4 regions of the Streptomyces sp. NPDC096176 genome follow, and region 1 is predicted to be linked to each of the others. Evidence: riboswitches for the same ligand, from Rfam matches in the RefSeq annotation. Region 1 holds a riboswitch; each other region holds the start of a gene.
What was found. A riboswitch is a leader RNA that binds a small molecule or an ion and turns the genes downstream of it on or off. The one in region 1 is predicted to bind cyclic di-AMP.

Region 1 (4,203 bases):
CCCGCTACCAGCTGCGCATCGCCGCCCGGGCCCGTGAACTCGTCGACCAGGGAACCCCGGTCGAGGCCGCCTGCCGGATCATCATCCTCGAGGACCAACTCGACGAAGCCCTCCGCCTCAACGAGGAGCTGCGCCGGGCCGGCTCCCAGTGAGCCGGCATCCGGCCCCGACGGCGAGGGCCGCTCCCGTAGGACTGACGGACGACATGCCGTGGATGTGACCGCCTCGGCGGGGCCGGAACGGTAAGTGGATTTGATCTTGCTCCGGATGGCGTAAGGTTGTGTTCACCGACGCGGGGTGGAGCAGCTCGGTAGCTCGCTGGGCTCATAACCCAGAGGTCGCAGGTTCAAATCCTGTCCCCGCTACTGATGGCCACGGCCCGGCAGACGATCGAGAGATCGACTGCCGGGCCGTTGTTGTTCTTCCGGCCGTACCCCCGTTTTCCGGCCGTGCCCGTCTTCTTCCGGCCGTACTCCGTGCGTGCCCGGCGCCCGTCCGTCGCCCGGTTGGACGACGGGGAGTCGCTGCGCGGTGCGTCGGCGCTCAGCCTGGGGAGGGCGCGGCAAAGTCCGCGGCCGTCAGCGGACCCGGTAGGAGAGCACCCTTGGGACAGGAGTCGCGAGACCAGGCCGGCTCCCGGAGCGCCCCGTGGCCCGTACGCGTGCTGCCGGCCCTGATGATCGTCGGCGGTGTCGTCTTCGACCTCCTCACCCCCGCCCGCTTCACCGCGGTACCGCTCTTCGCCGCAGCCCCGCTCATCGCGGCGCCCGTCGTCAGCTGGGTCACGACGCTGCTGACCGGGATCGCGGCGGTGATCGCCGTCAGCGGCCTCCATGTCGTGAACCGGACCGCCGCGCAGATCACGGCGGTCACGGAGACGACCACGCTGCTGACGGTCGCCGCCCTCGCACTGCTCATCAATCGTGTCGTACGGCGCAGCGGGGAGAAGCTCGCCTCGGCCCGGGTCATCGCGGAGACCGCGCAGCGGGCCGTGCTGCCCGAGCCGGTCGAGCGGATCGGCGGCCTGCACATCGCCGCTCGGTACGAGGCGGCGCAGGCGGACGCGTTCATCGGCGGCGACCTCTTCGCCGTGCAGGACACCCAGCACGGGGTACGGCTCGTCGTCGGCGATGTGCGGGGCAAGGGACTGGGCGCGGTCGGGACGGTGGCCGTGATCATCGGAGCGTTCCGTGAGGCGGCCGAGCAGGAGAGCTCCCTGGAGGGCGTGGCCCAGCGGCTGGAGCGGGCGCTCCGGCGCGAGGGCATCCGACGGGAGGGGCTCGACCTCGTCGAGGGGTTCACCACCGCCGTGCTGGGCGAGATCCCGCGCGGCCGGGCCTTGGTACGGCTGGTGAACCGTGGCCATCCGGAGCCGCTTGTGCTGCGTGCCGACGGCGGTGTCGACGTGCTCGAGCCGTCGGAGGCGGCGCTGCCGCTGGGAATGGGTGAGTTGGGGTCGTGGTCGGACAGGGCGGACGAGTATCCGCTGCCCGACGGGGCGACGCTGCTGCTCTATACGGACGGGGTGACGGAGGCGCGCGACGACCGGGGGGTCTTCTACGATCCCGTCGAGCGGCTCGGGGGACGTCTTTTCCCGGGGCCGGACGAGCTTCTGGACGCACTGATCGACGATGTCCGCCGGCACACGGGCGGCGGGTCGAACGACGACATGGCGCTGCTGGCGGTCGCCCGGCCCGCGGCGGGCGGGCCGGAACGGCGCCGGACGATGCCGGTGGTCCCGGCGTACCCGTCCTGATTGCGGTGCGTAGTCGTAGCACACCCCTCCGCATAACAGCTGACACACCATCAGGAACACGGGCCCGTCTGACGTTTGATCAAGTCGCCCGGGTCCGGCCGCTTCTGTCCGGTTAAGTCCCGGCCGAAGCCGTTAACGATCACCCGGAACAGCTTGGATTCCAGCCCCGGCGTCTATTAACGTTCGATAACGCAGCGCGGTCGTCCCAGCCGTCGTAAGAGGCGGCACCGTGCGCACGCGCCGAATCCCGCAAGGGAACCGGGGAACCACTCATTGGGGTGAATCGGGCACCTTTTGCCGCTCCGTCGAGCGGCCGAGGTACTCGTAGGAGACCTTCCTGCTCCGAACCCGTCAGCTAACCCGGTAGGCGATAAGGAAGGAAGGAGAACGCCTTCGTGGCGTCCAACATGCCTGCCCCCGAGGCCCGCTTCGCGTCCGAACGCTTCGGCGACGACGCACCCGAGCGGACCTGGGAGGAGTGGAATCCCACCGAGGACTCCATCCGCCCGGTGCGCGGTCGGCACCGCGTCATCAAGCAGCGGGGCGGGCTCGCCCGCAGCTCCACGGTGCTCGGAGTCGGCGTGATCGCCGCTGTCGGTGCGGGCGGCATAGCCACCGCGCAGGACAAGCCCGCGGTCTCCATATCTCTGCCCGACGCCATCACCGACAAACTCCCCGACGCCAAGTCCCTTCCGGGCGTGGGATCCCTGATCTCGGACGACTCCGTGGACTCCGCCGCGCAGGCGAACACGGCGCCGCTCACCGCCGCGACGACCGTCGCCGACGGCGGCACAAGCTCCGCTCAGGGGGCGGGCGCGGGCGAGGCACTGCGCGCCCGCATCCTCCAGCAGGCCGAGCAGCAGCAGGCGGAGGCGGACGCCGAGGCGAAGGCAGCGGCGGAGACGCTCGCCGCCGAGCAGGCCGCGGCAGCTGCCGAGAAGCAGCAGAGCGCGGCGGAAGCCAAGGCCGCAGAGGAGAAGCGCAAGGCCGAGGAGGCCGCGCGGGCCAAGGCGGAGGCAGAGCGTCTCGCCGAGCTCGCCAAGAGCTTCGCCCTCCCCACCTCTTCGTACACTCTCACCTCCACGTACGGCGAGTCCGGCTCCATGTGGTCCTCCGGGCAGCACACCGGCCTCGACTTCGCCGCCCCGACGGGCACCCCGGTCAAGGCCGTGCACGGCGGCACGGTCAAGTCCGCGGGCTGGTCCGGCTCCTACGGCTACCGCATCGTGCTCGAGCTCGACGACGGCACCGAGATCCTGTACGCCCACCTGTCGTCGATGACGGCGAGCGCCGGCCAGAAGGTGACGACCGGCGAAACCATCGGACGCGTCGGCGCCACGGGCAACGTCACCGGGCCGCACCTGCATCTTGAGGTGCACACCACGGGCGGCTCCGGCATCGACCCCATGGCGTGGCTGCGCGGCAAGGGCCTCACGGTCTGACCCCCTGCCCGGTACGGGACCACCGCGGCGCCTCGGACACCACTGAACGAGGCACCCGGCGACTCCTGTGCCGGGCATACCCATGTCTCCGGCAGCCCGGGCGCACCCCCCGATGCCAGGGCTGCCGGAATACGCCGGGGAAGACGAGTTGTTGATCAGCGCATGGCCTCCTCACGCACTCTCGGCTCCTCCGACCTCAGCGTCTTTCCGCTCGCCCTCGGCGGCAACGTCTTCGGCTGGACGGCCGACGAGACGCGGACCTTCGCCGTGCTCGACGCATACACCTCCGCAGGAGGCAATTTCGTCGACACCGCCGACAGTTACTCGTCCTGGGTGCCCGGAAACGAGGGCGGCGAGTCGGAGACGCTCATCGGCAAGTGGCTCGCCGCCCGCGGCAACCGCTCCGAGGTCGTCGTCGCCACCAAGGTCGGCGCCCACCCTCGGCACCAGGGCCTCTCCGCCACCACGATCAAGGCCGCGGCGGAGGAGTCGCTGGCCCGGCTGGGGACCGACTACATCGACCTCTACTACACCCACTTCGACGACCCGTCCGTGCCCGTCGAGGAGATCATCACCGCCCTCGACCAGCTGGTGAAGGAAGGCAAGGTCCGCGCGATCGCCGCCTCCAACCTCAGCGCCGAGCGGCTCCAGGCCTCCCTGGACTTCTCCGAGCGGGAGGGCCTCGCCCGCTACACGGCGCTGCAGCCGCACTACAACCTGGTCTCGCGCCACACATACGAGGGCGAGCTCCAGGAAACCGCCGCCCGCGCCGGACTCGCCGCCGTCCCCTACTACGCGCTCGCGTCCGGCTTTCTCACCGGCAAGTACCGGCCGGGCGCCGCGGTGGAGAGCGCCCGGGCCCAGGGCGCGTCCAAGCACCTGGAGTCGGAGCGGGGCCTTCGGGTCCTCGCCGCGCTCGACGAGGTCGCGCAGGCGCGCGGCGCGGAGATCGCGACCGTCGCGCTCGCATGGCTGGCCGCGCAGCCGACCGTCGCCGCCCCGATC
Region 2 (4,203 bases), on a different contig from region 1:
CGGCCCACAACTCCTTGCCATGTCGGGGACAGGGGGTGGTACGGGCCGGCCGCGCAGGCTGGGTGTCGGGCACCTCGATCCGGGTCACGCCGCGGTGGTTGTCGCAGGCGAGGTGCAGGGCACAGTCCTGACCCCGTACGCAGCCGTGGAGCTCGGCGTCCGCAGTGAGTTCGGCCGACGACGAGCGTGACCGCGTCGTGCCCGGCACCGCGTGCGTGGCTCCACTGGGCGAGCTGATGCGCGCCCAGCAGGCGGGCGAGGCGGGCACCCGGGGGTTCGCAGAGATGCACTGCGCGAACGCCACGCCCTACGCACCGACGGTGGCCATGCCGAAAGGACCACGGAATGCTGTCATGGCCGTCTTCCCACGAGCAACACGGAAACAGGTCCATATCCGGCTCATATCGGCACGCGTGGAGCCTCACGCCGCGGGAGTGTGGCGGCCCGACCGGGCGCGGACCGCGGTGCGGGCCGTGCGGCAGTGGCGGAGGGCGCTCCTGCCGCAGCCGCGCCACTGGGCCCGGGTGACGCGGGCGCGATGGCCGCCGCTGGTGATCATCGCATTCACCGGTGTCATCGGGTCCGTGGCCGCGGCCTTCGCCAGCAGGACGCCGACCGCGAGCGGGAGCAGGGTCACGGCAAGGGCCGTGCCGGCTGTGGTGGCGTTGCGGACGCGCGGGTGGCGGAGGGCTTCAGGGAGCATGCTCCGATTCGACCGGTGAGGGGGGTGCGGGCGGATCCGGGCGGGTACTCAGAACGTCCGGACCTCGTACTCATCCCGTGGTCGCGGCTGGTTGCCCAACTACCGTTCTGGGACCGGAGGATCGCTGTAGCCTCCGGCCATGACCACCGACACGGAGCGCCTGACACTCACTCAGCAGTTGCGCCGCCGGGGCGCCGTGGTTCTCGCGGTTTTCGCCCTGGTGTGGGCCTTCGCGGCCGGTTCCGGGCTCGCATCGACGACTGCTGCCGTCGTAGTCGGCATTGTGGGGGCGGCGCTGACCGTCGCGGCCGTTGTTGCTGCGTTCCGGGGCGCCGCGGGGACCGCACGCCGCATGGTGCGGCTGCCGGGGAAGTGGAACCGCGGGGTCGGCCTCGTGAACGCCCTCGAGGTCGTCGCGATCTTCGCGGTGATCGCCGCTTCGAACGCCACGGGCCACGCCGAGCTGATCCCGCCGGGGATCTGTCTCGTGGTGGGTCTGCACTTCTTTCCGCTGGCGCGTCTCTTCGACCAGTGGCAGTACACCTGGACGGCTGTTCTGCTGACGGTTGTCGCGGTCGTCGGCACCGCCGTCGCCCTGGCCGGGTACACGGACGAGACCGTGCGCGTTGTGGTGGGGGCAGGAGCGGCCGTTGTGTTGTGGCTGTCCTCGTTCCATGTGGCCGCGCGGGGCTGAAGACCGGCACAACACGGGGCCGGAGACCGGGGGCGCCGCCGGACGCCCCGGGCTCCGGCCCGGTGAAGTGTTGCGGCCTGTCGGCCGTCGCAACGGTCCCGTCAGTAGGGGCCGTTCACGTTGTCGATCGAGCCGTACCGGTCGGCGGCGTAGTTGCACGCGGCCGTGATGTTGGCGACCGGGTCGTACAGGTCGTTGGCCGTGCCGGGGACGTGGTAGGCGTCGAAGGTCGGCTGGATGACCTGAAGCAGGCCCTTCGAGGGCGTGCCGTTGACGGCGTTGATGTCCCAGTTGTTGATGGCCAGCGGGTTGCCGGAGGACTCGCGCATGATGTTGCGGTGAATTCCCTCGTAGGTTCCCGGAATTCCGCGCTGACCCATGATGGCCAGCGATTCCTTGATCCAGCCGTCGAGGTTGTTCGCGTAGGTGGCGGGCTTGGCCGCGGGGGCCGCCTTCCGCTCCGAGCGGTCCGCGCGGTCGGTCGCGGCGGCCCGGTCGGCCTTCTTGGGCGCGGCCTTTTCCTTGGCCGGGGACTTTGCACCGATCGTGAGCTCGAGACCGGGGCGAATCAGTGCCGGATCGTGGCCGATGGCTCTCCGGTTGTCGTTGAAGAGCTCCTTCCAGCCGCCACTCAGAGAATACTTGGTGGCAATCTTGGAAAGGGAGTCACCCGCGACCACGGAGTACGTGACGGCCTTGGACTTCTGTGCGGCGACCTGCGCGGCGGCGGCCACGGTGGCCGGCGCGACGGCCTTCTCCGCGGCCACGGGCAGCGCTGCCTGAGCAGTGGTGGCGCCCATGAGCGGGAGGGCGAGTGCGGCACCACCCGTGCCCGCTGCCACGAACCCGCGGGTGAGTGAACGGGACTTGGGACGACGGTGCTTACCCTTTGTGGGCATGGCGAATTCCTCTCCGTCGCCTGCGAGGTGAGCTGTCGGGTTCGGGCTGGAGATGCCCGGTCGCAGCTGATGGCGACTTCACCCCGAGCCGTTCCGGGATTCCGGATCGGCGGCTTACCTGGTTCCCCCGCTCCTGCCGTACGTGAGTGGGTGCGGTTTACCGGACGGCGGCAGGATTCGGCGGTCCATCCGGATTGACGGTGACGTTAAGCGAGAGGATCCCGGCGGAACAAGTCCCGAATTCCACATCACAAAGCGGACGTCTCCCCCTGACGGGAAATCCGCATTGTCAGTGTCGCGTCAAAAGGCTCAAACTCCGCCCCAGAGAAGGGAAATGGCCCGCGCGGCGGTATCCACACAGAGCGGACCAGGTGACCGACATCACGGGGGATCGGGGCAACCTCCAGGGTTGCCCCATAACCCCCAAGGAACCCCAACCAACAGGAATACGCGGCAATTCGACTTACAAACTTAATGCGGAGAAAAGACCCCTATACCGGACATAGGTGAGCATCGCCGGGCAGGTCGCCCGGCCCCCTACGGAACGAGCGAGGAACACTCAGTCAACGGGCCAGGTGTGCGCCGGCGCGTTCAGATGCATGTAGTCGATGTACTGCCGCGTCATCAGCCGAAGCGCCTCATGGTGGTCGACGCGGCTCGTGGCGTCGATGTGGTGGTACATCTCCGCCTGCCACACCGCGCCGTTTCGGCCGGTGACACAGCGCTGCTCGATGATCCCCAGCAGCGGCTCCCGCCACGCCGCGTCCATGCCGGAGAGCTCGAGACCGCGATGGGCCATGGGCAGCAGACGCCGCAGTACGAGCTCGACCACCGGCACCTCGCCCATGCCCGGCCAGTACAGGTCCGCGTCGATGCCGTGCCGCGCCGCGGCGTGCAGATTGTCCTCAGCGGCCTGGAACGACATCCGGGACCAGATCGGCCGCTCCTCGTCGACCAGTGCGCGTGTCATCCCGTAGTAGAAGGCGCCGTTCGCGAGGGTGTCGGCGACGGTCGGGCCGGCGGGGAGGACCCGGTTCTCGACGCGCAGGTGCGGCCTGCCGTGGGCGACGGCATAGACGGGGCGGTTCCACCGGTAGATGGTGCCGTTGTGCAGGGTCAGCTCGGGCAGCTCCGGGGTGTCCCCGCCGTCGAGCTTCTCCCGCGGGTCCTCGTCGTCACACAGGGGCAGCAGGGCGGGGAAGTAGCGCACGTTCTCCTCGAAGAGATCAAAAACGCTGGTGATCCACCGCTCGCCGAACCACACCCGCGGCCGGACCCCCTGCACCTTGATCTCCTCGGGGCGGGTGTCGGTCGCCTGCTCGAACAGGGGGATCCGGGTCTCGCGCCACAGTTCCTTGCCGAAGAGGAACGGCGAATTCGCCGCCAGCGCGACCTGGACCCCGGCGATCGCCTGCGCGGCGTTCCAGTAGGCGGGGAACTCGCCCGGCGAGACCTGCAGGTGGAACTGCGTACTGGTGCAGGCGGCCTCGGGGGTGATCGTGTCGGCGTAGGTGCGCAGCCTCTCCACCCCGTCGACGGCGATCCGCAGGTCCTCGCCCCGGGCCGCGAAGACCTGCTCGTTGAGCAGCCGATAGCGCGGGTTCTCCGAGAGCGCCGCCTCGCCCACGTCCCGCTGCCGCAGGGTCGGCAGAATGCCGATCATGGTCAGATGGGCCCCGACCTCGGAGGCCCGCTGCTCGGCGTGGTTCAGGGCGTCCCGGATCTCCTGCTCCCAGGCGTCGGGGCCGCCTGCGGTCAGTGTCCGCGGCGGGATGTTGATCTCCAGGTTGAACCGGCCCAGCTCGCTGTCCCAGGCGGGGTCCGCGATGGCCTCGAGCACGTCGGTGTTCTTCATCGCCGGCTCCCCGGCGGCATCCACCAGGTTCAGTTCGATCTCGAGACCCACC
Region 3 (4,203 bases), on a different contig from region 1:
GCGTGAGGTCGGCGACGGCCCGTTCGAAGCGCTCGGCGACGGCGTCCGGGTCGGAGCCGGGCCTGATGATGTCGTTGCCACCGGCGCAGAAGGTCACCAGGTCGGGCGCGAGTTCCTTGGCCCTGGGCACCTGCTCCTCGACGATCTGGTCGAGGAGACGCCCGCGTACGGCGAGGTTGGCGTACCTGAAGGTGTGTTCCGGCCTACGGTCGGCGAGCAGGACCGCGAAACGGTCCGCCCAGCCGACGTATCTCCCGTCGGGCCCCGGGTCCCCCACGCCCTCGGTGAAGCTGTCACCGATCGCCGCGTACGACCCGAATGCGTTACTGATCTCTGTTCTCGAATCGTCTGCCACGAGAGCACATCTTTCCTTTACGGATGTGACCTACGCGACCGTAAGGAGGGGTTGACGCGGGGTGATCTTTGCCACCGGTCAAGATTCGGCCAACCCGGAATACGCGGAAGCCCCCGCTCCGCGTTGTGCGGGGCGGGGGCTTGCCGACGTGGACCGCCGGCCGGTGCTTGCCGCACCGGAGGCGAACACCATGTCAGATCACCTGGGACCCAGGGCGATCGGACGGTTCGGAGGGGTCAGAGGGAGACGCCGTGCTCCCGGAGGTAGGCCAGCGGGTCGATGTCGGAGCCGTAGCTCGGGCCGGTCCGGATCTCGAAGTGCAGGTGCGGGCCGGAGGAGTTGCCCGTGGAGCCGGAGAGGCCGATCTGCTGACCACCGGACACGGACTGACCGCTGGAGACGCCCAGCGAGGAGAGGTGGGCGTACTGGGAGTAGGTGCCGTCCGTGTGCTGGATGACGACCTCGTTGCCGTACGAGCCGCTCCAGCCGGCAGAGACGACGGTGCCGGCTCCGACGGCCTTCACGGAGGTGCCGGAGGAGGCGGCGAAGTCGACACCGGTGTGGTAACCGCTGGACCACATGGCGCCGGAGGCGCGGTACGGCGTGGTGACGCCCGCGTCGACCGGGGCGGAGAAGCCGGACGCCGGGGTGGATGCCTCCTTCGCGGGAGCCTCCTTCGCCGGAGCCTCGGCCTGCGGCGCGGCGGGCCGCGAGTCGTCGCGCGAGGGACGGGTCTGCGACTCGGAGCGGGGCTCGGGGTCGTTCTTGACCTTGGACTTGGCGCCGATCGTCAGCTCGAGACCCGGGTGGATCAGCGCGGGGTCGGCGCCTATGGCGCGGCGGTTGTCGTTGAAGAGCTGCTTCCAGCCGCCGCGGACGTTCTGCTCTTCCGCGATCTTCGACAGGTAGTCGCCGGCGACGACGGTGTACGTCTTCGGGGCCTTCTTGGCGCCCTGAAGGGCGGCAGCCTCGACGGCGCCGGGGGCCGCGGTGGCGGCCTGCTCCGGAGCTGTGGCCGGTGCCGCCGCGGGTGCGGCGTTGGCGGAGGTGGCGCCGAACAGGGGCAGCGCGATGGCGGCGCCACCCGTACCGGCGACAACGAAGCCACGGGTGATCGGGTTGGTCTTGGGACGGCGGTGCTTACCCTTTGCGGGCATGGCGCTTTCCTCTCCGGCGCCTGCGAGGTGAGCTGTCGGGTTCGGGCTGGAGATGCCCGGTCGTGAACGTGCACGACTTCACCCCAAGCCGTCCGAATTAACCGGAATCGGCGTACTACCTGGGTCCCCCGCTCCTGCCACACGTGGGTGGGTTCGAATTCCGGTCGGCGGCAGGATTAGGCGGTCCGTCCGGATTGAGCGTGACCGTAGGCGAGTCGGGCAGTCCCGGACAAGCCACGATTTTCCCCGATCAATGACGGGGGTGATATCAACAGGGATTTCCCGGTCACCCTCCGTGGACAACGGAGCATCAATTCCCTTGCCGAGGAGGGAATTCGTGTCACCGACGCGGCCACAGAACGTCACGGATATGACGCTGCTCACGGACCGCAGCCCATCCCCCCTGCTTACGGGGCACGTTATGCCTAAACAGCTAATTCGGACAGAACATACATTTAGCCATCTACTCCCGCACTTACCGCAGCGCGCTACGGCCCCTCGCTTTCCACCTCCACCGAAGGAGCAAGAATGTGGCCGCCGGTCACGGCCACGAGGGGGCGATACCGCTCCCTGCCACCGTCGCCCGTAATGAACGCACTCGATACAGATGCACCATTTCGCCCCCACCGGTGAGGGGCACCCCTTCGCAGGACCGGACAGGTCCCCGTACATCACCCGCCGTGCGGACCGTCGGGGCTGCGCACCCGAGGAAATCGGCACGCGTCCGTCAACACCGTTGGTTCATGGCCGAGATGAGTGCCTCATGAACGAGTGTCGTATGGTCGAAGCCGCGCCATCGTCGGCGACCAGCGCCGACGGCAGTACCTGAAGGAGTCCTCGTGACGCAGCAGCTGCCGCAGGCCCCCTCGACAGAGCCGGAGCTGACCGGTGTCCGCAACTTCCGGGACGTGGGCGGACTGCCGACCGTGGACGGGCGGCGGGTGCGGCACGGCCGGCTTTTCCGCAGCGGACACCTGGCGCACGCGACGGCGAGCGACGCGGCGTTCCTCACGACCCTGGGACTGCACACGATCTTCGACTTCCGCAACGCCGCCGACCAGCGGCTGGAGGGCCCGGACGTCGAGCTGCCCGGCGTGCGCAATGTGAATCTGCCGCTGAGCGACCCGGCCGACGGCGCCGAGTTCTGGAAGATGGTCCGGGACGGCAATCTCGATCAGCTCAAGGCCATCCTCGACGACGGCAAGGGCGCAGGGCGGATGATCGCCTCGTACCGCATGATCGTCAAGGAGCGGACGGCCGAGCACAGCCAGGTTCTGCACGCACTGGCCGAGGACAGCGTCCCGGCCCTGATGCACTGCGCCGCCGGCAAGGACCGCGCCGGGCTGTCGATCGCCGTGTCACTGCTGGCCGTCGGCGTGGAGCGGGACGCGATCGAGGCGGACTACCTCAAGTCCAACGACCCGCACCGCCGTTACAAGGTCCGGCGCACCGACAGCTCCCCCACCGGAATGTCCCCCGAGGTGATGGAACTGCTCAGCCCGCTCTTCGACGCCCGCGCCGAGTACCTGGCCGCGGCCTTCGACGCGATCGAGGAGAACTGGGGCACACCGGAGCGGTACCTCACCGAGGGCCTCAAGCTCTCCCGCGAAACCCGCGAGCGGCTGCGCACACGACTTCTCGAAGAGGGCTGAGGCACCGGGTCACTGGTTCTGGCCACCCACCAGGAACAGCAGGTAGAGGAATCCGGCGATGACGTGGCCCGCGATCAGATAGAGGAAGAGCCGGATCACCAGCCCGCGGGGAAACCGCTCCTCACTGGAGCTCTCGCCGCCCGTGGCGCGTCGGTCCAAGGGGTCGTGGGACATGCCTTCGATCGCCTTCCTTACCGGTCAGAGGTGGGGTGCAGTTCCGAACTCTGCAGCAGTGTGTGCACGAACAGCAGCTCGGCCCCCTCGGGGCCGGAGGCGGCGATGCGGTGCGGGGTGAGCGAATCGAAGTGCGCGCTGTCTCCGGGAGCCAGGTCGTACACCGTGTCGCCGAGGGTGAGACGGAGCCGTCCCTCCACGACATGGAGCCACTCCTCGCCCGGGTGCACGCGCTCCAGATCTCCCTGGACACCGTACGGGACCGTCACACGGAGGGCCTGCATCGCCCGGCCGGGGGCTCCGGCCCGTCGGTAGTGCCAGCCGTCGGCCGCCGCGGGTTCCCGGCGGGCGCGGACGACCGGGTCCTTCTCCAGCGGCTGCTCGCCGAGAAGCTCCGCCACCGTCGTACCGTAGATCCGGGCAAGGGCGAGCAGCATCGGCAGCGAGGGCTGTCGCCGGCCCGTCTCCAGTCGGGAGAGGTGGGCGGGTGACAGTCCCGCCCGCTGGGCGGCCGACTCGAGGGTGAGTCCGCGGCGGCGGCGCAGTTCACGCAGCCGGGGCGCCATCTCGGGCAGCTCGTCACGCGCCGGCTCGACGGGGGTGGTCATGCCTCCATTGCGCCAGAATCCTGCCTCTGAGGCAAATTCCTTGCCCCAGAGGCAAAACCCCTCACCCGCGCCGTTGACGCCGATCGCGGCAGCCCGACGCCCCGGGCCCGGCTCAGCGGTTCGCGACCGCCTGCCTCACCAGTGTCTTGCCGAAGTCCCACATCAGCCCGCCGCCCCCATGGGCGTCTTCCATCACGGCTTCGAACGCCGTCACGAAGCGGTCGACCTCGCGTTCGCCGATGATCAGGGGCGGAATC
Region 4 (4,203 bases), on a different contig from region 1:
ATCTGCGCGCCGGCGCCCGCGTTGGTCCACAGGTTCTTGGGGCGGCGGGACTCGTTGCGCTCGATGACGGCGTTGGCGGCGGAGAGGATCGTCTGGGTGGAGCGGTAGTTCTGCTCCAGCAGGATCGTCGTCGCGTCCGGATAGTCCTCCTCGAACTGGAGGATGTTGCGGATGGTCGCGCCACGGAAGGCGTAGATCGACTGGTCGGCGTCGCCGACGACGCACAGCTCGGCCGGGGCCAGGTCCTCGTACCCCTTGCCCACCAGCTCGCGCACGAGCGTGTACTGAGCGTGGTTGGTGTCCTGGTACTCGTCGACGAGGACGTGCCGGAACCGCCGCTGGTAGTGCTCGGCGACATCCGGGAACGCCTGGAGCAGGTGGACGGTGGTCATGATGATGTCATCGAAGTCCAGGGCGTTGGCCTCGCGCAGCCGCGCCTGGTACATCCGGTACGCCTCTGCGAGCGTCTTCTCGAAGCCGTCCTGGGCCTGGTCGGCGAAGGTCTCCTCGTCGATCAGCTCGTTCTTCAGGTTCGAGATCTTGGCGCTGAAGGACTTCGGCGGGAACTTCTTCGGGTCGAGATCCAGATCACGGCAGACCAGCGACATCAGCCGCTTGGAGTCCGCCGCGTCGTAGATCGAGAACGACGACGTGAAGCCCAGCTTCTTCGACTCGCGGCGCAGAATCCGGACGCAGGCGCTGTGGAAGGTCATGACCCACATCGCATTGGCGCGCGGGCCGACCAGGTCCTCGACGCGCTCCTTCATCTCACCGGCGGCCTTGTTGGTGAAGGTGATCGCCAGTATCTGGCCGGGGTGGACATGCCGCGTGCCCAGCAGATGCGCGATGCGGTGGGTGAGGACCCGGGTCTTGCCGGAGCCGGCGCCGGCCACGATGAGCAGCGGTGACCCTGTGTGGACGACGGCCGCACGCTGTTGTTCGTTCAGCCCCTCGAGCAGGGCGGCGGGGTCCACGACAGGGCGCGGGGCGCCGTCGCGGTAGTACCCGTCGCGGGCCGGAGGCACGTCGAACGCGCCCTGGAAGAGATCGTCCGGAAGCTGCTCCGGAGCCGATTCCTCGGGCGGCGGCGGTTGCTCGTCCCCGTCGGGCTGGAGGTCCGCCAGGAAGCTGTCGTCAAAGAGGCTGCTCATCGCTTAACGAGTCTAGGCGGCCGGACCGACAGCCCGTGGCCGCATCGGGGACACGAGCGGGACACGGTACGTGACGGGACGCATCCGCCCTGCCACAGCGGCCCGCCCGACGGCCGCCCGCGGAAAAAGGTCACGAAAATGTATCGGACATATCGAACATCAACCTTCACAGCACACACACGAGTTGGCTAGCGTGCTCGACCAGGCGGCCCGTACCCCTCCTGGCGAACCACGCCGAACGGGCGGCCTGCGCCGAATCCGGGCTCCCGTCAAGGGAGTTCGGAACCGGGGACCCACCATGCACAACCGGGGTGAATCGGACCGCGCACCACTCGGTCCGTAGGGCGTCTTCCGTTCCGCCCGAACCCGACAGCTAACCCGGTAGGCGGTCCACGGAAGAAGGAGATGCCGGCCTTGGCGTCGCATCGCAAGCCCCGCAGCCGAACCGCAAAGCCCTCCCCCGCCGTCGGGTTCACGACGGCAGCCCTCGCCGGTGTGACGCTGCTCTCCACGCAGAGCGCGACCGCCGCACCCTCCGACCCGAAGCCCAGCATCGAAGAGGTGCAGAAGAAGGTCGACGACCTGTATCGGCAGGCGGGCAGCGCCACCCAGGAGTTCAACAAGGCCAAGGAAGCCACGGCGGAGAAGCGCCAAGAGGTGGACCAGCTGCTCGACGACGCGGCCAAGCGCACCGAGAAGCTGAACGAGTCCCGCCGCGCCCTCGGCAACTATGCGGCCGCCCAGTACCGCACCGGCGCCGTCACCCCCACCGCCGCCCTGATGTTCGCGGACAGCCCGCAGGCGTACTTCGACCAGACGCAGCTGATGGACCGCATGACGGACCAGCAGCGCAGGACCGTCACCGAGTACGAGACCGAGCGGGCGGCGGCTGCCAAGCAGCGCGCGGAGGCGACGAAGAGCCTCGAGTCCCTCACGGACTCCCAGGAGTCCCTGCGCACCAGCAAGCAGACCGTGCAGACCAAGCTCGCCGAGGCACGCACGCTGTTGTCGAAGCTGACGGCCGAGGAGAAGGCACGGCTCGCCGCGATCGAGCGGAAGAAGGAGGAGGAGGCGCGCCGCAAGGCCGAGGCGAAGGCAAAGGCCGAGGCGGCGGCACGCGCCGAAGCGGAGGCGGAACGGCAGCGGCAGCGGCAGGAGCGCGAGACCACCCCGGGCGGGGACACCGGCACGGGCGCCGGGACCGGTACCGGCACGGACGACGGCACCTACGCGGCCAAGGCCGACAAGGTCCTCGCGTTCGCCCGCACCCAGATCGGCAAGCCGTACGTCTGGGGCGCGACGGGACCCAGCTCGTACGACTGCTCCGGCCTCACCCAGGCCGCGTGGAAGGCCGCCGGTGTGGACCTGCCGCGCACCACCTGGGACCAGGTGGAGGTGGGCTCCCGCGTGCAGACGGCCGATCTGCTCCCCGGCGATCTGGTCTTCTTCTACGACGACATCAGCCACGTCGGCATATACATCGGCGACGGCAAGATGATCCACGCCCCCAAGCCGGGCGCCAACGTCCGCGAGGAGTCGATCTACTACATGCCCATCTACGGCAGCGTCCGCCCCGCCTGACGCAGGGCGGCCAGCTGTAGGGCCGCTTTAGATCTGTCAGATTCTCAGCGATCTGTCGTCAACTTGTCGTCTGCGACAGGTCGCTGAGAATCACTCCGTAGAGTGGCCCTCGGCCACTCACAGCATCCTTGCCCTCCCCCGATGCATGGGACGCCGCAGCCAATGGGCAGTCTCGGCCGGGATCACCTTCTGTGTCCCTTCGGGTACGTATATCGCCGGTGGCGGTGCCGTACGTATCGGTTCGAGAGCCAACGGCTGAGGCCAGAGCTATGGAGGTCCGCTACCGCCAGGCAGACGGGGTCTTCGCGGAGACCTCGTCGCATCTGCTGGTGAGTGAAGAGGTAGCGGCCGGGCTGCCGGTGCGGGAGTTCCGCTGGTACAAGAGGCGTCGGCACTACTCGGGCTGGTACCACGCGGTGACGCGGCGATCGTCTGGTGCCCTACGAGAGCCGTTTGGAGCTCGCCCGCATCGTGCTGGCGGATTTTGCCCAGGATGTAGCCGAGATTGCCGCTCAGCCGTTCCAGGTATGCGGGGACGACGGAGCCGGCATCCGTCGGCACGTACCGGATCTGCTGCTGACGCATGCGGACGGGCTGGTCACGGTGGCGGACATCAAGGCTCCGTACCGTGTGGACGTACCGGAGGTAGCGGCCCAGTTCGACGGCCTGTGCGGCGGGAGACGCGGCGTCCGCGGCGCCGGCGCCGACGAGGAGTCGGCCGGGCAGTTGTGGCAGCCTGCGTCCGCCAGACAGGCGAAAGCGCCATTCGGTTGGATGCCACCGGCCCCTGACCGGTTGCGGCCGTCCGAGTTTGGCTGATTGCTGAGGGTGTCGACATCAACGGCGCGACCCCCAGGAGACACGCATGAGCTACCAGCAGGACCTGATAATCTGCCGCGAGCTGGGCGAACGCCATGGCGAGAGCCGGGCGCTGAACAGCCTCGGCGTCGCCCTGCAGCAGGTGCAGCGGTTCGACGAGGCCATCGACGCCCACCAGCACGACCTCGTCACCTGCCGCGAGCTGGGCGAGAGCCATGCCGAAGGACGGGCCCTGAACAATCTGGGCATGGCTTTGCAGCAGGTGCGGCGGTTCGACGAGGCCATCGACGCACATCAGCAGGCCGCCGCTCGTTTCGCCGAGCTGGGTGACCATCACCGCGAGGCGCAGGCCCTGAACAATCTGGGTACGGCTTTGCAGCAGGTGCGACGGTTCGACGAGGCCATCGACGCACATCAGCAGGCCGCCACCCGGTTCACCCATCTGGGTGACCAACACCGCGAGGGGCAGGCCCTGAACAATCTGGGTACGGCTTCGCAGCAGGTGCGGCGGTTCGACGAGGCCATCGACGCACATCAGCAGGCCGCCGCCCGGTTCACGGAACTCGGCGACCATGACGGTGAGGGCCGAGCCCTGAACAATCTGGGTACGGCTTTGCAGCAGGTGCGACGGTTCGACGAGGCCATCGACGCA

Region 2: linked by a shared signal. The riboswitch ahead of ACIQ7Q_RS25660 (transglycosylase SLT domain-containing protein) and the one ahead of ACIQ7Q_RS34570 (M23 family metallopeptidase) in region 1 are both predicted to bind cyclic di-AMP.
Region 3: linked by a shared signal. The riboswitch ahead of ACIQ7Q_RS32165 (peptidoglycan DD-metalloendopeptidase family protein) and the one ahead of ACIQ7Q_RS34570 (M23 family metallopeptidase) in region 1 are both predicted to bind cyclic di-AMP.
Region 4: linked by a shared signal. The riboswitch ahead of ACIQ7Q_RS01445 (NlpC/P60 family protein) and the one ahead of ACIQ7Q_RS34570 (M23 family metallopeptidase) in region 1 are both predicted to bind cyclic di-AMP.

The regions. Positions count from the first base shown of each region.
Region 1 is NZ_JBIWFV010000026.1:3,673-7,875, forward strand. Features, by position in the region: gene ACIQ7Q_RS34555 (MerR family transcriptional regulator) at 1-152, shown strand, start outside; tRNA gene ACIQ7Q_RS34560 (tRNA-Met) at 292-365, shown strand; gene ACIQ7Q_RS34565 (PP2C family protein-serine/threonine phosphatase) at 605-1,756, shown strand; cyclic di-AMP (ydaO/yuaA leader) riboswitch at 1,985-2,141, shown strand; gene ACIQ7Q_RS34570 (M23 family metallopeptidase) at 2,152-3,198, shown strand; gene ACIQ7Q_RS34575 (aldo/keto reductase) at 3,361-4,203, shown strand, end outside.
Region 2 is NZ_JBIWFV010000010.1:13,065-17,267, reverse strand. Features, by position in the region: gene ACIQ7Q_RS25670 (hypothetical protein) at 422-703, opposite strand; gene ACIQ7Q_RS25665 (hypothetical protein) at 843-1,397, shown strand; gene ACIQ7Q_RS25660 (transglycosylase SLT domain-containing protein) at 1,499-2,296, opposite strand; cyclic di-AMP (ydaO/yuaA leader) riboswitch at 2,301-2,459, opposite strand; gene ACIQ7Q_RS25655 (glutamate--cysteine ligase) at 2,856-4,203, opposite strand, start outside.
Region 3 is NZ_JBIWFV010000017.1:80,486-84,688, forward strand. Features, by position in the region: gene ACIQ7Q_RS32160 (SGNH/GDSL hydrolase family protein) at 1-355, opposite strand, end outside; gene ACIQ7Q_RS32165 (peptidoglycan DD-metalloendopeptidase family protein) at 592-1,512, opposite strand; cyclic di-AMP (ydaO/yuaA leader) riboswitch at 1,515-1,672, opposite strand; gene ACIQ7Q_RS32170 (tyrosine-protein phosphatase) at 2,352-3,164, shown strand; gene ACIQ7Q_RS32175 (DUF6126 family protein) at 3,174-3,338, opposite strand; gene ACIQ7Q_RS32180 (helix-turn-helix domain-containing protein) at 3,356-3,946, opposite strand; gene ACIQ7Q_RS32185 (aspartate aminotransferase family protein) at 4,059-4,203, opposite strand, start outside.
Region 4 is NZ_JBIWFV010000001.1:278,772-282,974, reverse strand. Features, by position in the region: gene pcrA (DNA helicase PcrA) at 1-1,151, opposite strand, end outside; cyclic di-AMP (ydaO/yuaA leader) riboswitch at 1,392-1,555, shown strand; gene ACIQ7Q_RS01445 (NlpC/P60 family protein) at 1,557-2,732, shown strand; gene ACIQ7Q_RS01440 (hypothetical protein) at 3,168-3,551, shown strand; gene ACIQ7Q_RS01435 (tetratricopeptide repeat protein) at 3,598-4,203, shown strand, end outside.